3 regions of the Novosphingobium sp. genome follow, and region 3 is predicted to be linked to each of the others. Evidence: riboswitches for the same ligand, from Rfam matches in the RefSeq annotation. Region 3 holds a riboswitch; each other region holds the start of a gene.
What was found. A riboswitch is a leader RNA that binds a small molecule or an ion and turns the genes downstream of it on or off. The one in region 3 is predicted to bind cobalamin.
Positions count from the first base shown of each region.

Region 1: it holds a riboswitch for cobalamin, as region 3 does, so the genes downstream of both, ABDW49_RS15305 (TonB-dependent receptor) here and ABDW49_RS23015 (hotdog domain-containing protein) in region 3, are expected to answer to the same signal.
Region 2: it holds a riboswitch for cobalamin, as region 3 does, so the genes downstream of both, ABDW49_RS09605 (DUF1636 domain-containing protein) here and ABDW49_RS23015 (hotdog domain-containing protein) in region 3, are expected to answer to the same signal.

Region 1 is NZ_JBCNLP010000001.1:3,334,173-3,339,326, reverse strand. Features, by position in the region: gene ABDW49_RS15305 (TonB-dependent receptor) at 1-1,977, opposite strand, end outside; cobalamin riboswitch at 2,339-2,578, opposite strand; gene ABDW49_RS15300 (hypothetical protein) at 2,717-2,995, shown strand; gene ABDW49_RS15295 (catalase family peroxidase) at 3,149-4,222, shown strand; gene ABDW49_RS15290 (cytochrome b) at 4,219-4,812, shown strand; gene ABDW49_RS15285 (LysR substrate-binding domain-containing protein) at 4,802-5,154, shown strand, end outside.
Region 2 is NZ_JBCNLP010000001.1:2,061,410-2,066,563, forward strand. Features, by position in the region: gene cobN (cobaltochelatase subunit CobN) at 1-869, opposite strand, end outside; gene cobW (cobalamin biosynthesis protein CobW) at 880-1,926, opposite strand; gene ABDW49_RS09605 (DUF1636 domain-containing protein) at 1,930-2,292, opposite strand; cobalamin riboswitch at 2,388-2,616, opposite strand; gene cobO (cob(I)yrinic acid a,c-diamide adenosyltransferase) at 2,663-3,292, shown strand; gene ABDW49_RS09615 (cobyric acid synthase) at 3,299-4,744, shown strand; gene bluB (5,6-dimethylbenzimidazole synthase) at 4,748-5,154, opposite strand, start outside.
Region 3 is NZ_JBCNLP010000006.1:680,173-685,326, reverse strand. Features, by position in the region: gene ABDW49_RS23020 (methionine synthase) at 1-564, shown strand, start outside; gene ABDW49_RS23015 (hotdog domain-containing protein) at 707-1,558, opposite strand; cobalamin riboswitch at 1,601-1,806, opposite strand; gene ABDW49_RS23010 (TIM-barrel domain-containing protein) at 1,968-4,895, opposite strand; gene ABDW49_RS23005 (LacI family DNA-binding transcriptional regulator) at 5,004-5,154, shown strand, end outside.

The DNA of each region.
Region 1 (5,154 bases), on a different contig from region 3:
GTGCCCGACATAGCGCAGCCCCGCCTGAGCGCGGATCTGCTTGGTCGCATCCCAGCGCAGCCACAGATTGGCGGCCTGTTGCGGCACATTGGGCGGCGCCTTGCCGGTAAAGCTGACCCCGCCGGAGAAGAAGTCGTCATAGCGCGCCTTTAGCACCGTGCCATTGGCGTCGATCCCGAAACCGGCGGGCAGATTGAGCGACACCCAAGCCTCGATCCCCTTCGACGATTGCTGCCCCACCTGCTGGATCGGGCTGGAGAGCGTCTGCTGATAGAGCAGGCCTTTCTTCACGATGCGATAGGCCGCCAGCGTCGCCGTGCCGCGCCCGCCCCAGAAGCTGCCCTTGGCGCCCACTTCCACCTGATTGCCGGTGGCATTGCTGAACTGGGTCTGGGCGGAGGAATAGGTCGTCAGCGTGCCGAGCGGATCGGTGCCCGTGCTGTATTGCGCATAGAGCGACACGGTCGGCACCGGCTGATAGACGCCGCCCACGCGCCAGGTGGTGTTGGTCAGTTTCTTGTCGAACACAAACGCATCCACGCCGCCATTGCCGGTGGGATAGGTCCGGGTCCAGCGCTTGATCTCGTCATTCTCATGCCGGATGCCGGTGATGAGCGAGAACTTGTCTCCGAACTTCAGCCGGTCTTCCGCGAAGAAGGCATATTCGGTCGTCTGGGTGCGATAGCGTGGAGCAATCCCCTGCGTGTCGTAGAACAGGCCGGGGTTGAAACCGGTGGGCGTCACGCTGTCTTCCTGCACGTCCGATCCGAAATCGTTCGAATAGGTGAGCGCGATGCTGTTGACATCAAAGCCCACCACCAGATCGGTGCTGATGTTGCCCGACAGCGGGATCTTGAACGTGGCGCTGCCCTGATCGCCCCACTGGGTCTGGTCATGGCCGATGCCGAAATTGTCGGTGCGATAGATGTTGCCGGGCGTCGCGGGGCTATAGTTGTAGCCATTGTGGCAATTGCCATTAGCCCCCACCCAGCAATAGCTTTCCAGATCGCGCCACTGGCGTTTGCTGGTCAGCACATAGCCCAGATTGGTGAGGCTGATGCTGTCTGACGGCGTCCAGTCGGTCTGCAAGGTGGTGCGGTTGTCGCGGTAACGTATATGCGCGTCGCCCACATTGTAGTTCTGATGGCGCAGCCCCAGATCCAGCCTGCCGTTCACCAGCGGCGTGCCGGTGTATTTCATCGGATGCTGGTCGCCGTAATCCTCTCGCAGGGTGAAGGTCAGTCTGTCGGTGGTGGCCCAGCGCAAGGTGCCCGACAGCGCCAGACTGTCCGAATGCCCGCGATCGACATAGCCGTCCGAACGACGATAGCTGGCATCGACACGGTAGGAGAGCCGCTCACCGATCGGCCCGCCAAGCCCGGCGGCGGCATGGAAGGTGTTTTGCGAGCCATAGCCGATCTCGCTCTCGAACTCGGTGCGCTGGGTGTTGGGTTTGCGCATGATCACATTGACCGCGCCGCCCAGCGATCCCTGCCCATAAAGCACCGAGGCCGGGCCGCTGAGGATATCGATGCGCTCGGCCATCCACGGGTCGGTGGGGAAGGTGATGGTGCCCGCCGCCGGGAACAGACGCACCCCGTCGATCAGTTGCAGGATCGAGCCTTGGCCGGCAAAGCCGCGCGCCGCCAGCGCCGTGCCGCCATTGCCGGGGTTGCCGACATTGAAGAAGCCGGGCGCGCGCGCCTCGGCCTCGGCGATGGACATGTCGCCGCGCGCGCGGATCGCCTCGCCATCGATGCTGGCGATCGAGGCGGGGGTCTCGAGCGGGGTAAGGTTGAGGCGGCTGCCGGTGGCGTCGGGCCGGGTGAGCGTCTGGCTCTGCTGGCCGATGACCAGGATGTTGTCGGCCTCTGCGGCGGTCTGGGCCTGAGCGCTGCCGAGCGGCGCCAGCATGCTGGCGGCCAGCCAGATCGGGCGCAGGGCCGTCTGCGGCCTCTTGCGAAGGTTGCGTGTCATATGGGTGATCCCCCTGTTTCTTTTATCGATATCGTGATGCGTGCCGGGTGCGATGCCGGTGCGGCCTCGCCGGGCCTGCGAACTGCCGCCGCGGCGGACAAGTTCTTTACGGTTGGCGCGGTGTTACACCCTGTTTCACCCAGGGTTACGGACGGGGCCTGACGGTCTCTTCATCATCAATCTCCGGCGCCGGGCGACGGGCAGGGGGCAAGGTCTGGCCCGCGCCGATCCGGCACGGTCAGTCCCGCGCCGAAACGAGGCGGGCAGGCGCTGTGGCCCGCTCGCTGCGGCGTCCATGGCCCCCGGCCATGCTGATCGTCGCTCAGACGGATATCCGTGCCTTGGCCATCCCCTGGACCGGGCAAGAGCGACACGCAGCGGCAGGTCTCCTGGCTCGCGGGTCGTCGCGCGGTGCACAAGCCTTCCCGAGCCCCGCATGATTTTGCGTCTGGCCCAGTGGCCGCATCCCGCGCCTTTGGCAGGATGCCGCGTGCATCGCACTCGCCGCTCACAGTTGCAGGGACAGCCCGGTTTCGGATCGGATGATCCTCACCTTGTTCCCTATTAAGCCCTTGCGGGCACCGATGCGGGTTGGGACGCGACAGGTTGTCCTGTCGTCATCACGGGCGCTTAACATCAGAATTCATGCCCTGATGCAAGTTTGAATTGCCGGTGACAGACGGCATGAATGGGGGCATGGCACAAGCAGGCCATAACAGGCCGCAGGGGATGATGGTCCATGCTTCCGGTCGAACAGATCGAACGATTTGCCCTGGCGGTCGAGCTGCTGGGCGGTCCGCATGCGGCGGCGCGGACCCTGGGGCTCAGCGAGGCGGAGATCGACGATCTGTGCATCGGCAGGCGGGCGCTGCACATCGATCTGCTGCAGGCGATCTCGCGCGCCTTGCTGCTGCATGCCGAGGCCTGCCGCCTGATGGAGCGGCGCCTGTCACCGGCCTTTCACGACAACATCCTGCCCGGACAGGACCGGCGAAAAGGCGGTGAGGAAGAGGAATAAATCCCTCTCTTCGACAAGCCCAACCATCAGGGCTGACAAGAGAACGCATCCTTTTGGGTGATGGCTTCGTATAAGAAACGGATATATGAGGTCCTCTCATACGTCCGATATGTTCAAGCCTTCCACGCCAAGCCTTGCCGACAGGATGTCTCCATGCCGCCAACACGCAATCCTCTTGTTCCCGCCGCGCTGATCGGCGCCACTGTTCTCGTGCTGGCCGGAGGACTGGGCTGGGCCGCCGGCTGGATCGGCCCGCACCGCATCAGCGGCGGCGAGGTGGCCAATGCGCTGGAAGCCAATGGCGGGGTCTTCCCCGGCTATCGCCGCGCCCATGCCAAGGGGCTGTGTTTCAGCGGCTCGTTCCAGGCGAGCGGCGCTGGGGAAGATCTGACGACCGCGTCGAGTTTGCGTGCCGGCAGCTATCCGGTGACCGGGCGCTTCTCGCTGGGCGGGGGCAATCCGCTGGCCAGTGACGGGCGCAATGTCTTCCACTCGATGGCGCTGGTGATGCGCAGCCCAGACGGGCAGGAATGGCGCATGGCGATGGACCATACGCCGATCTTCCCGGTGGCCGATGTGCCCAGCTTCGTGGGCCTGCAGCGCGCCACCACGCCCGATCCCAAGACCGGCAAGCCCGACCCGGCCCTGGTCAAACCCTTTATGGTCAGCCATCCCGAGGTGCCCGCCTTCCTGGCCTATATGGCCAAGGCGGTGCTGCCCGACAGCTTTGCCAATGCCACCTATTACAGCATCAACGCCTTCCGCTTCACCGATGCCAAGGGCGTCACCCGCTTCGTGCGCTGGCAGTTCGAGCCCGAGGCGCCGCTGACCGGCCTCGACAAGGCCAAGCTGGCGGACCTGCCGCGCGACGCCCTGTTCAAGGAGATGATCGCGCGCACCGCCAAGGGCCCCTCGCGCTGGCATCTCAAACTGGTGGTCGCCAACCCCGGCGATGTCACCGACAAGGCCACCGTGGAATGGACCGGCCCGCATCGCAGCGTGGAGGCCGGGGTGCTGACCCTGAGTGCCGTGCAGAGCGAGGAACAGGGCGCCTGCCGCGATCTCAACTTCGACCCCACCATCCTGCCATCGGGCATCGCGCCCTCTGACGATCCTTTGCTGGGCGCGCGGTCGAAGACCTATTCCACCTCCTTCACCCGCCGCGCGGGCGAGGGGCCGCGGACCAGCGCCGCCGGACAAGACATGCTGAAGGAGAAGGGTCAATGAGCCGTCATCCTCAGGACTTCCACCCGTTGCTGCGCGCGCTTCACTGGCTGATGGCGCTGATGGTGCTGGCGATGATGTTCATCGGCGTCGGCATGGTCTCCACCGCCGGGCCGCTCTATCCCATGCTGCTGGCGCTGCACCGCCCGGTGGGGATCGCGATCCTTGTGCTGGTGCTGATCCGCCTGCCGCTGCGGCTGCTGACCGGCGCGCCGCCGCTGCCCAGCGATCTGCCTCAACTGCAGCAGATGGTCGCCAAGGGCTCGCATGTGCTGCTCTATGCCAGCATGCTGGGCATGCCGCTGATTGGCTGGGCGATGCTTTCGGCCGGGGGCTATCCGGTGCAGGTGGGGCCGCTGGTGCTGCCCGCGATCCTGCCGCATGATCTGGCGCTCTATGCCTTCCTGCGCTGGGCGCATACGGTGGTGGCGCTGCTGTTCTTCGCGCTGATCCTTGCCCATCTGGGCGCGGCGCTGATGCATGGGCTGATCCGCCGCGACGGCGTGCTGCGCAGCATGACCACCGGCCATGGCGCCACCCCGCCGCTTGCCAAGGGAGACGGCAGCGGGCACATCGCTGCGCATGACGCTTGAGCAACTGCGCATTTTCGTTGAGGTCGCCCGGCGCGAGCATGTCACCCGTGCCGCCCAGGCCCTCAACGTCACCCAATCGGCGGCCAGCGGCGCCATCGCCGCGCTGGAGGCGCGCCATGACGTCAAGCTGTTCCACCGCGTGGGGCGCGGCATCGAACTGACCGATGCGGGCCGCATGTTTCTGGAGGAGGCGCAGGCCGTACTGGCCCGCGCCGCCAGCGCCGAGCAGGCCCTTGCCGACTATGGCGGCCTGAAGCGCGGCACGCTGCGTCTGGTGGCCAGCCAGACCATCGCGGGCTATTGGCTGCCCGAGCGGCTGGCGGTGTTCCATCGCCGCTATCC
Region 2 (5,154 bases), on a different contig from region 3:
GCGGTGGAGAGCGCCACTTGAAACACCGGGCATCCAGGCCCGTCGAGTGGCGAGGCACCGTTGTCGTCACGCCCGGAAAAGGCGGTGGCATTGACGATGGCGGCGGGTGTGTGGTGGCTGAACGTGGTCCTGATCCATGCCGGAGCGCCCGGAGCCTTCAACGAGGGCGCGAACAACCCCGCCGCGCGAAAGCCGCGTTTGGTCAGCGCCGTGATCAGGGCATCGATGGGCCCTGTGTCGCCGCTGGTGAGATAGGCACGATAGAAGCTGACGACCACCAGCGGGGCCTCGCCCGCGATGGGCGCATCGACCACGCCAAAACCGGGCTGATACCAGCCGCAGTCTGGAATGGTGGTGGCGCCTTCCGGCGTTGGTGCGGGCAGGCCGGCGGCGCGTGCCAGTTCGGCCAGCGCTGCCTGAGCCGCCATGGCGCCGCCTGTGTCGCACAGATCGGCAAGCTGGCGCAGCACTGTTGGGGGCAGGGTGGAGGCCGCCTCCAGCGCGGGGTCGGGGCGCCCGTCAGCAGGCAGCACGGCAAGGGCAAGCCCCTCGCGCCGTGCCAGATCGCTCAGTTGCGCGAGGCCATAGGGCCAGTAGCCCGCGCCGCCGATCAACCGCACCAGCACCGCCTTGGCGCCCGAGACAGTGCGCTCGATATAGGTATCGACGGAGAGCGGATGTTTCAGCGCTGCCAGATTGGCCAGACGCAGTTCAGGCAAATGATCGCGCCCCGCATGCCATCCGGCCGCGAAAGCCCCCAGATCGCTGTCCGAAAAGGACAGGACGATCAGCGGCGCGGGGCTCTGGCCGAGGTCGGTCGCGACCTCGGTTTCCTCCAGCCCACGGCTCTCGCGGAAGATGACATGCATCGCGGAAGGGTTACGCCGGGGCCAGAACTGTGTCCAGCACCGCGCGGACGGCGGCGGTGTCGAGGTGATCGTGCTCGGCGATGACCACCAGTTGCGTCACGCGCGGGCGCTGGCCCCAGGGCTGGTCGTACTGATGACGCACACGCTCGCCCACCGCCTGAAGCAGCAGGCGCATCGGCTTGCCCTGCACCGCCACGAAGCCCTTTACGCGCAGGATGGACTGCTCGCGCGCCAGACGCTGCACGGCGGCGACCAGCGCTTCGGGATCGCCGACTTCGGGCAGGGTGATGATGGTGCTGTCGAAATCCTCGTGCTCATGCTCGTCCTCGCCATCGTGGTGGCTGGGGCGGGCGGCCAGATCGTCCTCGGCGGCGGCATTGAGGCCGAGGATGACGGCGGGATCGATCACGCCATCGGTGACAGGCAGCATGGGCAGTGGGCGCGGCGCCTCGGCGGCGATCACGGCGCGAGCCTGATCCAGCGTTGGGGCGTCCACCAGATCGGCCTTGGTCAGCAGAACGATGTCGGCGCAGGCGAGCTGATCCTCAAAGACTTCCGAGAGCGGGGTTTCATGGTCGAGGCTGTCATCCGCCGCGCGCTGGGCATCGACCGCCGCCACATCGGGGGCGAAACGGCCAGCGGCCACGGCCTCGGCATCGGCCAGCGCGATCACCCCATCGACGGTGATGCGGCTGCGGATCGCGGGCCAGTCGAAGGCTTTGAGCAGAGGCTTGGGCAGGGCAAGACCCGAGGTCTCGATCAGAATGTGATCGGGGCGCTGGGGCAGGGCCAGCAGTTTTTCGACCGTGGGGATGAAATCATCGGCCACGGTGCAGCAGATGCAGCCATTGGCCAGTTCGAGGATCGCGCTTTCGGGGCAATTCTCGTCGGCGCAGGCCTTCAGGATTTCGCCATCGACGCCCACCGTGCCGAACTCATTGACCAGCACCGCCAGGCGGCGCCCGCCCGGATTCTGCAGCAGATGGCGGATCAGCGTGGTCTTGCCCGAGCCCAGAAAGCCGGTGACGATGGTGACGGGGATTTTTTCCAGAGACATGGCTTAAAGCTCCAGCGGGGGAATGCGGGCGATGGATTGCTTGCGGAAGATGGTGGGGCGCTGGCGCCACGGCACGATGCCGTCAGGGCTTTGCGCATAGGCGCTGGCGCCGGCCAGAATGTCGGGCACATCGGCGTCGGACAGGCGGCCGTAGACATAGGTCCAACTGCCGGGCCTTGTCAGCGCGATGGAACAGCCATTGGTGCAGGCCGAGAGGCATTCGGTGGGGCGCACTTCCACGTCGCCATCCGCATTGGCGGCGCTCAGCGCCTGCGCCAGCAGGGTGCCGGGCACGGTTTCGCCTTCCTCGGGCGTCTGGCCCGCGCGGCAGGTGGTGCAGACAAAAAGGACGGTGTTGTGACCCACGACGCTTCAATTCCCCAATGAGGCGCGCCTGCACAGGCCATCGGGCACCGAACCCGCGTTCGGCGCCTGATCGACCGGCCACAGCGCACCCCGGCTGTCCGTTTCCTCGTGCTGGCAGGTCTCCCGGCTGGCGGATCGGGGGCAGTTACGCCTTGCGTCAGCTTCGCCTTCCCGTGCCTTGCGGCCAGTGGCATCGAAGCTGCCTCATCCGTTGACGGTCGCGGGGGCGGCTGTGCTTCGGGCTTGACGAAAGCCCTGTCACATTCCCTCTTCGCCTTTTGGTGGATTGCTCCGCCGCAAGGAACCAACGCGGTGGGGATTGCGGGATTGCGACGGGGCTGTCAAGGAATGCCGCGATCAGGAGTGTACCATGACCGCCGATGCCCCCGCCCCCGAAGCTGACTTTGACCGCCACAACGCCAAGATGGCCAAGAAAAAGGCCTCTCGCGACAAGATCATGGCCAGCAAGCAGGGCGAAAAGGGGCTGGTGATCGTTCATACCGGCACGGGCAAGGGCAAGTCGTCCTCCGGCTTCGGGATGATCCTGCGCTGCATCGCGCATGGCATGCCCAGCGCGGTGGTGCAGTTTATCAAGGGCGCCTGGGACACCGGCGAGCGCCGTCTGATCGAGCAAAATTTCCCCGATCTCTGCCAGTTCCACGCCATGGGGGAGGGTTTTACCTGGGAAACGCAGGACAAAGCCCGCGATATCGCCGCTGCGCGCAAGGGCTGGGACAAGGCCAAGGAACTGATCCGCGATCCCAACATCCGCATGGTGCTGCTTGACGAAATCAACATCGCCCTGCGTTACGAATATCTCCCGCTGGAGGAGGTGCTGACCTTCCTGCGCGAGGAAAAGCCCGAGATGACCCATGTGGTGCTCACCGGCCGCAATGCCGCGCCCGAACTGATCGAGCAGGCCGATCTGGTCACCGAGATGACTTTGGTGAAGCACCCCTTCCGCGGCGGCATCAAGGCGCAGGCCGGGGTGGAGTTCTAAACCTCCATGCCAGCCTTGATGATCCAGGGGACCGGCTCGAATGTCGGCAAGTCCCTGCTGGTGGCGGGGCTGTGCCGGGCGGCACGTCGGCGGGGGCTGAGTGTCGCGCCTTTCAAGCCGCAGAATATGTCGAACAATGCCGCTGTCACCGCCGATGGCGGAGAGATCGGGCGGGCTCAGGCCCTGCAGGCGATCGCGTGTGGATTATCGCCGCATACCGATATGAACCCGGTGCTGCTGAAGCCAGAGAGCGAAGTCGGCAGTCAGGTGGTGTTGCAGGGGCGGCGCATCGCCACGGTAAAGGCGCGGGAGTATGCCGCGCTGAAACCGCAGTTGATGGCCCCGGTTCTGGAGAGCTTCCATCGCCTGAAAGCTGCCCATGATCTGGTGATCGTGGAGGGCGCGGGCAGCCCGGCGGAGGTCAATCTGCGTGCCGGAGACATCGCCAATATGGGCTTTGCCTGCGCCGCGCAGGTGCCGGTGGTGCTGGCAGGCGATATCGACCGGGGCGGGGTGATCGCCCAGATCATCGGTACAAAGGCAGTGCTCTCGCCAGAGGATGCGGCGATGGTGCGCGGCTTTCTCATCAACAAGTTTCGCGGTGATCCCTCGCTGTTCGACGATGGCTATCGCCTGATCGAGCAGCGCAGCGGCTGGCGCGGTTTCGGCGTGCTGCCGTGGTTCGCGCAGGCCCATCTGCTGCCCGCCGAGGACGCGCTCGATCTTGGAGCCGTGTCATCGGGCGGGCGGGTGAAGGTGGCCGCTCTGGCCCTCTCCCGCATCGCCAATTTCGATGATCTGGACCCGCTGGCGCAGGAGCCCGATATCGATCTGGTGATGGTCCGCGCGGGGCAGGCGATCCCCGGCGACACAAAGCTGGTCATCCTGCCCGGCAGCAAGAGCACGCGCGGCGATCTGGCGTTTTTGCGCGCTCAGGGCTGGGATGTCGATCTGGCGGCGCATGTGCGGCGCGGCGGGTATGTGCTGGGGATCTGCGGCGGTTATCAGATGCTGGGCAGCGTGGTAAGCGATCCCGAAGGACTGGAAGGCCCGGCGGGCGAGATGCCGGGCCTCGGCCTGCTGGAAGTGGCGACCACCATGCAGGGCGACAAAAAACTGACGCAGGTTCAGGCAATCCACGCCGCCAGCGGGCTTCGGGTGGAGGGCTATGAAATCCATCTCGGGGTCACCAATGGCCCCGATTGCGCGCGGCCCTTCGCCCATATCACGGGGCGGCCCGAGGGGGCGATCTCGGCGGATGGGCGCATCATGGGCAGCTATCTGCACGGCCTGTTTACGCAGGATGGCTTTCGCTCGGCCTTTATCGCTAGCCTTGGCGCGCGGCCGTCAGGGTTGGCCTATGGCGCCCAGGTGGAGGCGACGCTCGATGCTCTTGCCGACCATATCGAGGCCCATGCCGATGTGGCCGGGCTGTTGGCGCTGGCGCAATAGGCGTCAGCGCCGCGTCCATTCATGCTGGTGGTTTTCCTGCCAGCCCGCACGATGCAGCAGGGGCGTATCGTCGGTAAATTCTGGGTGGCCGATGCAAAGCCATGCCGAGAAGGCCCAGCCTTCGGGGACCTCCAGCAGGCGCTCGATGGTGTCGGGATCGAGGATCGACACCATCCCCAGCCCCAGATTGTCCGCCCGCGCCGCCAGCCACAGCGTATGGATCGCCATGGCTGTCGAGGCCTGAAGCGTGGCAGGGATGCTGTGCCGCCCCAGGCCGTGCCCCTCGGCCGGATCGCTCACGGTGAAGACAGCCAGTTGCAGCGGCGCCTTGTCCAGCCCGGCCAGCTTGAGCCGGTTGTACTCGTCCAGCCGCTCACCCTCATAGCTTTGCGCGGCCAGAGCGTTGCAGG
Region 3 (5,154 bases):
TTCGCCAAGATCCTCAACCAGGAAGCCAAAGAGCTCGAGGCCGCCGGCGTCGACATTATCCAGTTTGATGAGCCCGCATTTAACGTGTTCTTTGACGAGGTGAATGACTGGGGCATCGCCGCCCTGGAGAGGGCCGTTGAGGGGCTGAAGTGCGAAACGGCGGTGCATATCTGCTATGGCTACGGCATCAAGGCCAACACCGACTGGAAGAAGACGCTGGGCTCGGAGTGGCGGCAATATGAAGAGGCGTTCCCCAAGCTGCAAACGTCCACCATCGATATTATCTCGCTGGAGTGCCATAACTCGCACGTCCCGATGGATCTGCTTGAACTGATTCGCGGCAAGAAAGTGATGGTTGGCGCCATTGATGTGGCGAATCATACCGTTGAGACGCCGGAAGAAGTGGCCGCTACGCTGCGCAAAGCGCTGCAGTTTGTCGATGCCGACAAACTCTACCCGTCGACCAACTGCGGCATGGCTCCCCTGCCTCGTCAGGTCGCCAGCGGCAAGCTGAATGCCTTGAGTGCGGGCGCGGAGATCGTGCGCAAAGAACTCTCGGCCTAGCAGCCAGTTAGAACGCTCTTCTCTGCCAAACCCGTTTGCGGAACATCTGGTGTGGCAAAGCAGCTCCCTGACGGGAGGCAGGCCGATATTGCCTGCCTCCCGTCAGGGTGAACTAGAACGGAGCGCCCCATCGCTACATGCTTTAAACCTCCAGCGCGGACAGGATCGGCGTAGGGCGCCCTTGCTCATCGACCGCCACCATCACGAAGCGCGCCGTTGCAGCATGACGGCGCTGCCCTGTCAGCAGCCTCTCCGACCACAACTCGACTTCCACAGTGACGGAACTGCACCCGGTCCGCACAATGCGCGAGACCAGTTCCACCATATCGCCCAGCCCGACCGCGGAGCGGAAATCGACCCGCTCTGACGAGGCCATAACGATATTCCGCCGCGTATGCCGCGTCGCCGCGATAAACGCGGCCTTGCCCAGCATCTTGAGCCCGTCGCCACCATAAAACGTGCCATAGTGGTTGGTTTGCTCGGGAAAGATGATTTCCGCCATCCGCAGGACACCATCCTCTTCGACCTGCTGACCGGCATAAAATGGAGGAAGCGGCAGGCGAACATCAGGGCCTTTGACGGCCACCATGGTGAAGCGACCACGCGTGCAACGCCGCCTCTCTCCGCTGACCGTCGCCTCCGCGACCAGCTCAACCTCGACATCAAGCGAACTGTTACCGACCCGCACGACGCGCCCGGTCGCCTCAACCATCTCGCCCGCGCTCGCCGGTGCCTCGAAATCAATCTGCTCGCTGCGCGCGGTTACGAAAGGCACACGCCCATGGCGCGTCGCCGCCAGAAACGCGACCTTGTCCATATGCGCCAGCGCCACGCCGCCAAAGAGCGTACCATGGTGGTTGGTGTCCGTGGGGAACACCATGTCAATCAGTTGGATGCTGGTCGCATTTGTTATTGTCTGGACTGTTGCTCTTGTCATCGTCTTCACCTGTTTCAAAGGCAGAGACAGACGAACGCAAGCGGCCACGCCGGTCACCCGGCATGGCACGAGAGCGATCGCCCGGACACCCCGCCGGAGGAACGTTATGGCGTCGCGGGCAGGTCTCCTGGCTCGCGGGTCAATGCGGACGATCCGGCCTTCCCGGTGGTTGCGCCCACCAGTGGCATGCGTGGATCGCCCGCTCGCCGCTTACAGTTGCGGGGGCAGCGCCGGCATCGCACCGGCTTCCGATCTTCGCTCCAGCGCGCCGAAACGACTGGAGAACCTTCGACAGCGGAAATGTGAAGCGCGGGGGCGCCAAGGGTCAAGCGCAATGTGTCAGGAATTGAAAATGAACGAAGGTCGGCAGCAGAAAGGACGAAGTTTGAAACCTGCCGCTCCGGACAACCATCTGTGAGCGCCCCGCAAGAATGTACTGTTCAGCTTAATTCCCTTCATCGCCTCCTTACCGACCAAACGACACGGTGGTGGCCGCCCCGGTATAGTTCACCATCCTCTTGGCCACGGCCGGCGCTGCACCAGTGGCGTTGCGCGGGGTCATCAGCACCAGATCGAGCCGCCGCTGCTGGACAAGGCGGGGGAAAGAGCCCTTGCGCCCACTGATGGTCAGACTGCGGGCACGGTCGTTCCACACCAGATCATAGGTGGCATATTGGCCCTTTTCATAGTCGTATGTCTCGTTGTCGTCCTCATAGATGGTGAAACGCGCGTCGGCGCCGGAATAGATGCGGATTTCATAGGGCGCCTTGGGCAATTCGGTCGCATAATGCTGCACCGGCCCCATGGGCACGATCGATCCGGCCCGCACATAAAGCGGCAGAATATCGAGGGGAGCCTGCCGCGTGACACGCTGGCCACCGGCGTAATGCTCGTTCGTCCAGAAATCATACCATCCGGCGCCCTGAGGCAGATAAGTGGTAACGGAAAGATCCTGCGCGGCCTGCGCCAATCTGGCGGCAGCCTCGCGCTCGCTCGGCAGACGCCACGCCAAACGCAACTTGCGCGCGCCATCGCCCTGATAATACTCGATGGCGATGGGGATGGTCTGCCCCTTCCGGAGCGCGACCTCGGCGCCGCGATAGCGGGCCTCGCCCGATTTCCATTCGTCGACCACGGTCTTGCCGGCCAGCATCAGGCGATAGCCATCGTCACCCTCGACGCCGATCTCATAGGTGCCATCTTCAGGAGCGGTGAGCATGCCTGTCCAGCGCGCTGAAAAGTGATCGAGGCTGGCCAGGCCTGCCGGCATGTCGGCCAGCGGCGGCGCAGGCCACATATGGTCGATTTTGGTGTCGATCATGGTGCTGACCGGTTTCTCGAAGGATTGGCCCGCAAAATACTGAAGGGCCAGCCCGGGCTGCCCATCGGGTGTGCGCAGGGCATTCGCTGGTATCGTCACCGCCGGAGGGGCCTGCCGATGATACATCGGCCGGGTGACAGGATGGACCAGAAACGAGGGGCCGAACATGAAGCTGTCATCGATGGTATCGGTGGCGCGATCCTCGGGGAAATCCATCATCAGGGGGCGCATCAGCGTGTAGCCCGCGGAGGTCACCTTCCAACTCAGCCCATAGGTGTAGGGCAGCAGGCGATAGCGCAGATTGACGCTGCCCAGCAGCGAGGCATAGACCTGCGGATCAAGCGTTTTGAAGCGATAGGGCTCACGCTCGACATCGGTGCCATGGATGCGCATCAGCGGGTTGAAGGCGGCATATTGCAGCCAGCGCGCGAACAGCTCCCGCCAGGCCGGGTTCTGCTCGCCACCGGGAAACTCCGACACGAAAAAGCCGCCGGTGTCCTGGGTCCAATAGGGATTGCCCGTCACGGTCACATCGACACCACCCGCGATCTGCTGCTTGAAGACCTTCCAGCTGGCATAAATGTCCCCGCTCCACGAGGCGGCGGCGGTGCGCTGCGCCCCGGCCCAGGCCGAGCGGGTGAGCGTGAAGACCCGCCGGTTGGAGGTGGCGCGTTCGCCATCATAGGTGCCTTGCGTGGTCAGCAGCGAATAGGGGTTCAAATAACGCGTGAAATCGCCCAGCGCGTTCCTGCCCAACGCCTTGGTGTCGCGGATGTTGTCCTGCGCGTCCCACATCGCGCTGCTCACCTCCACCTCGGTGCCGTCCATCCATAGCGCATCGACGCCTTTGTCCAGCAGGCCGGACTTGATGTGCTTGAAGTAGATCTGTCGGCCCAGCGGGCTGTAGGCGTCATAGACGCGGGCATGTTTGGAAATCCAGTGCAGCGGGGCAAAGCGCAGCCCTTGCGCATCGAGTTCATGGGCCAATGCCGTATCATTGCCGATCGACGGCCAGATCGACACCATCAGCTTGAGGTTCATGCCATGCAGCGTGCGCGTCATGCCCGCAGGGTCGGGATAGCGCACCGGGTCCCAGGTCATCCCGCTCCAACTGCCATCCTTGTCGCTGCCCCAATATTGCCAGTCCTGCACGATGTAATCGAGCGGGAAGCCTTCCTTGCGAAAGCTGCGCGCCACATCCACGATCTGGTCCTGCGTCTTGTAACGCTCCTTGCTCATGAACAGACCGAAGGCCTGTTTGGGATACATCGGCGCCTGCCCCGTCAAGGCGCGATAGGCCCCCACAACGTCATCCGGCGTCTTGCCACCCATAAAATAATAATCGACCCCGCCCGGCGCGCTTTCCGCCCAGAGCGATGCACCCTGGGCATCGTCCTTGAAGCGCATCTGGGAATAGACATCCCACATCACGCCATAGCGCCGCGAGGACATCATCACCGGGATGATGATGCCCATATTGGTCTGCACCAACAGCAGATCCTTGCCGCGCCGGTTGCTGGTGTCGTCAGCGGTGAAGCCGAAGCCGTACAGCGCCTCGTCGTCGCGCAGATGGAAGGTGTTGGTGGCCTCATAGGTCGGCGCGCCCGAAATCGTCTTCAGGGTCACACTTTGGGGTTTGTCCGACTGTTCTTCCGTATAGAGCCTGCCCTGCGCATCAAGGAAGCGCAGCGCGGAGGTGGCCTTGTTGACCTCGATGGTGAGCGCCGCGCTGGCAATGGTCAGCGTGGTTGAGGTTTCGGCGATGGTGAAAGGCACTGCCTGCGGTTTGGCGGTCACCACCAGACTGGGCGCGGTCCAATAGTTGGTGCCGAGATTGGCATTCACCCGCACAGTGTCCGGACCGTAAAACAGGATGGTCTTGGCCAGACCTCCCCGCCGGAATTGCACGCCATCGGCCAGCCTGCGAAAGACAAAGCCATCCGCGCTCGGCAAGCCTGTCGTGGTGAGGTGACCGTTCGCGTCCAGCCCGGTGGCATCCTGCGCCAGCGCGGGGGCGGCCAGGGCCAGGGCGGAAGCAGCCAAACTCCACCGCACGAATGCGCGTACCGTCATCGTCATCCCCTCCATTCACTTTTTTCCGTAAACGTTTACGGCCTTGTCGTGAATAGTCGGAGTAATGTCAAGGCTTGCAATCGCTGCCGTGCATGCAAGGGAAGGAAGATGGATATTCGATCACTCGCCACGCATCTGAACCTGTCGATCGGCACGGTGTCGCGCGCGCTGAACGGCCGCAAGGATGTCAGCGAAGCCACCCGCAAGCGGGTGATCGAAATGGCGGGAAAGCTGGGATACACCCCCAACCAGGCCGGAC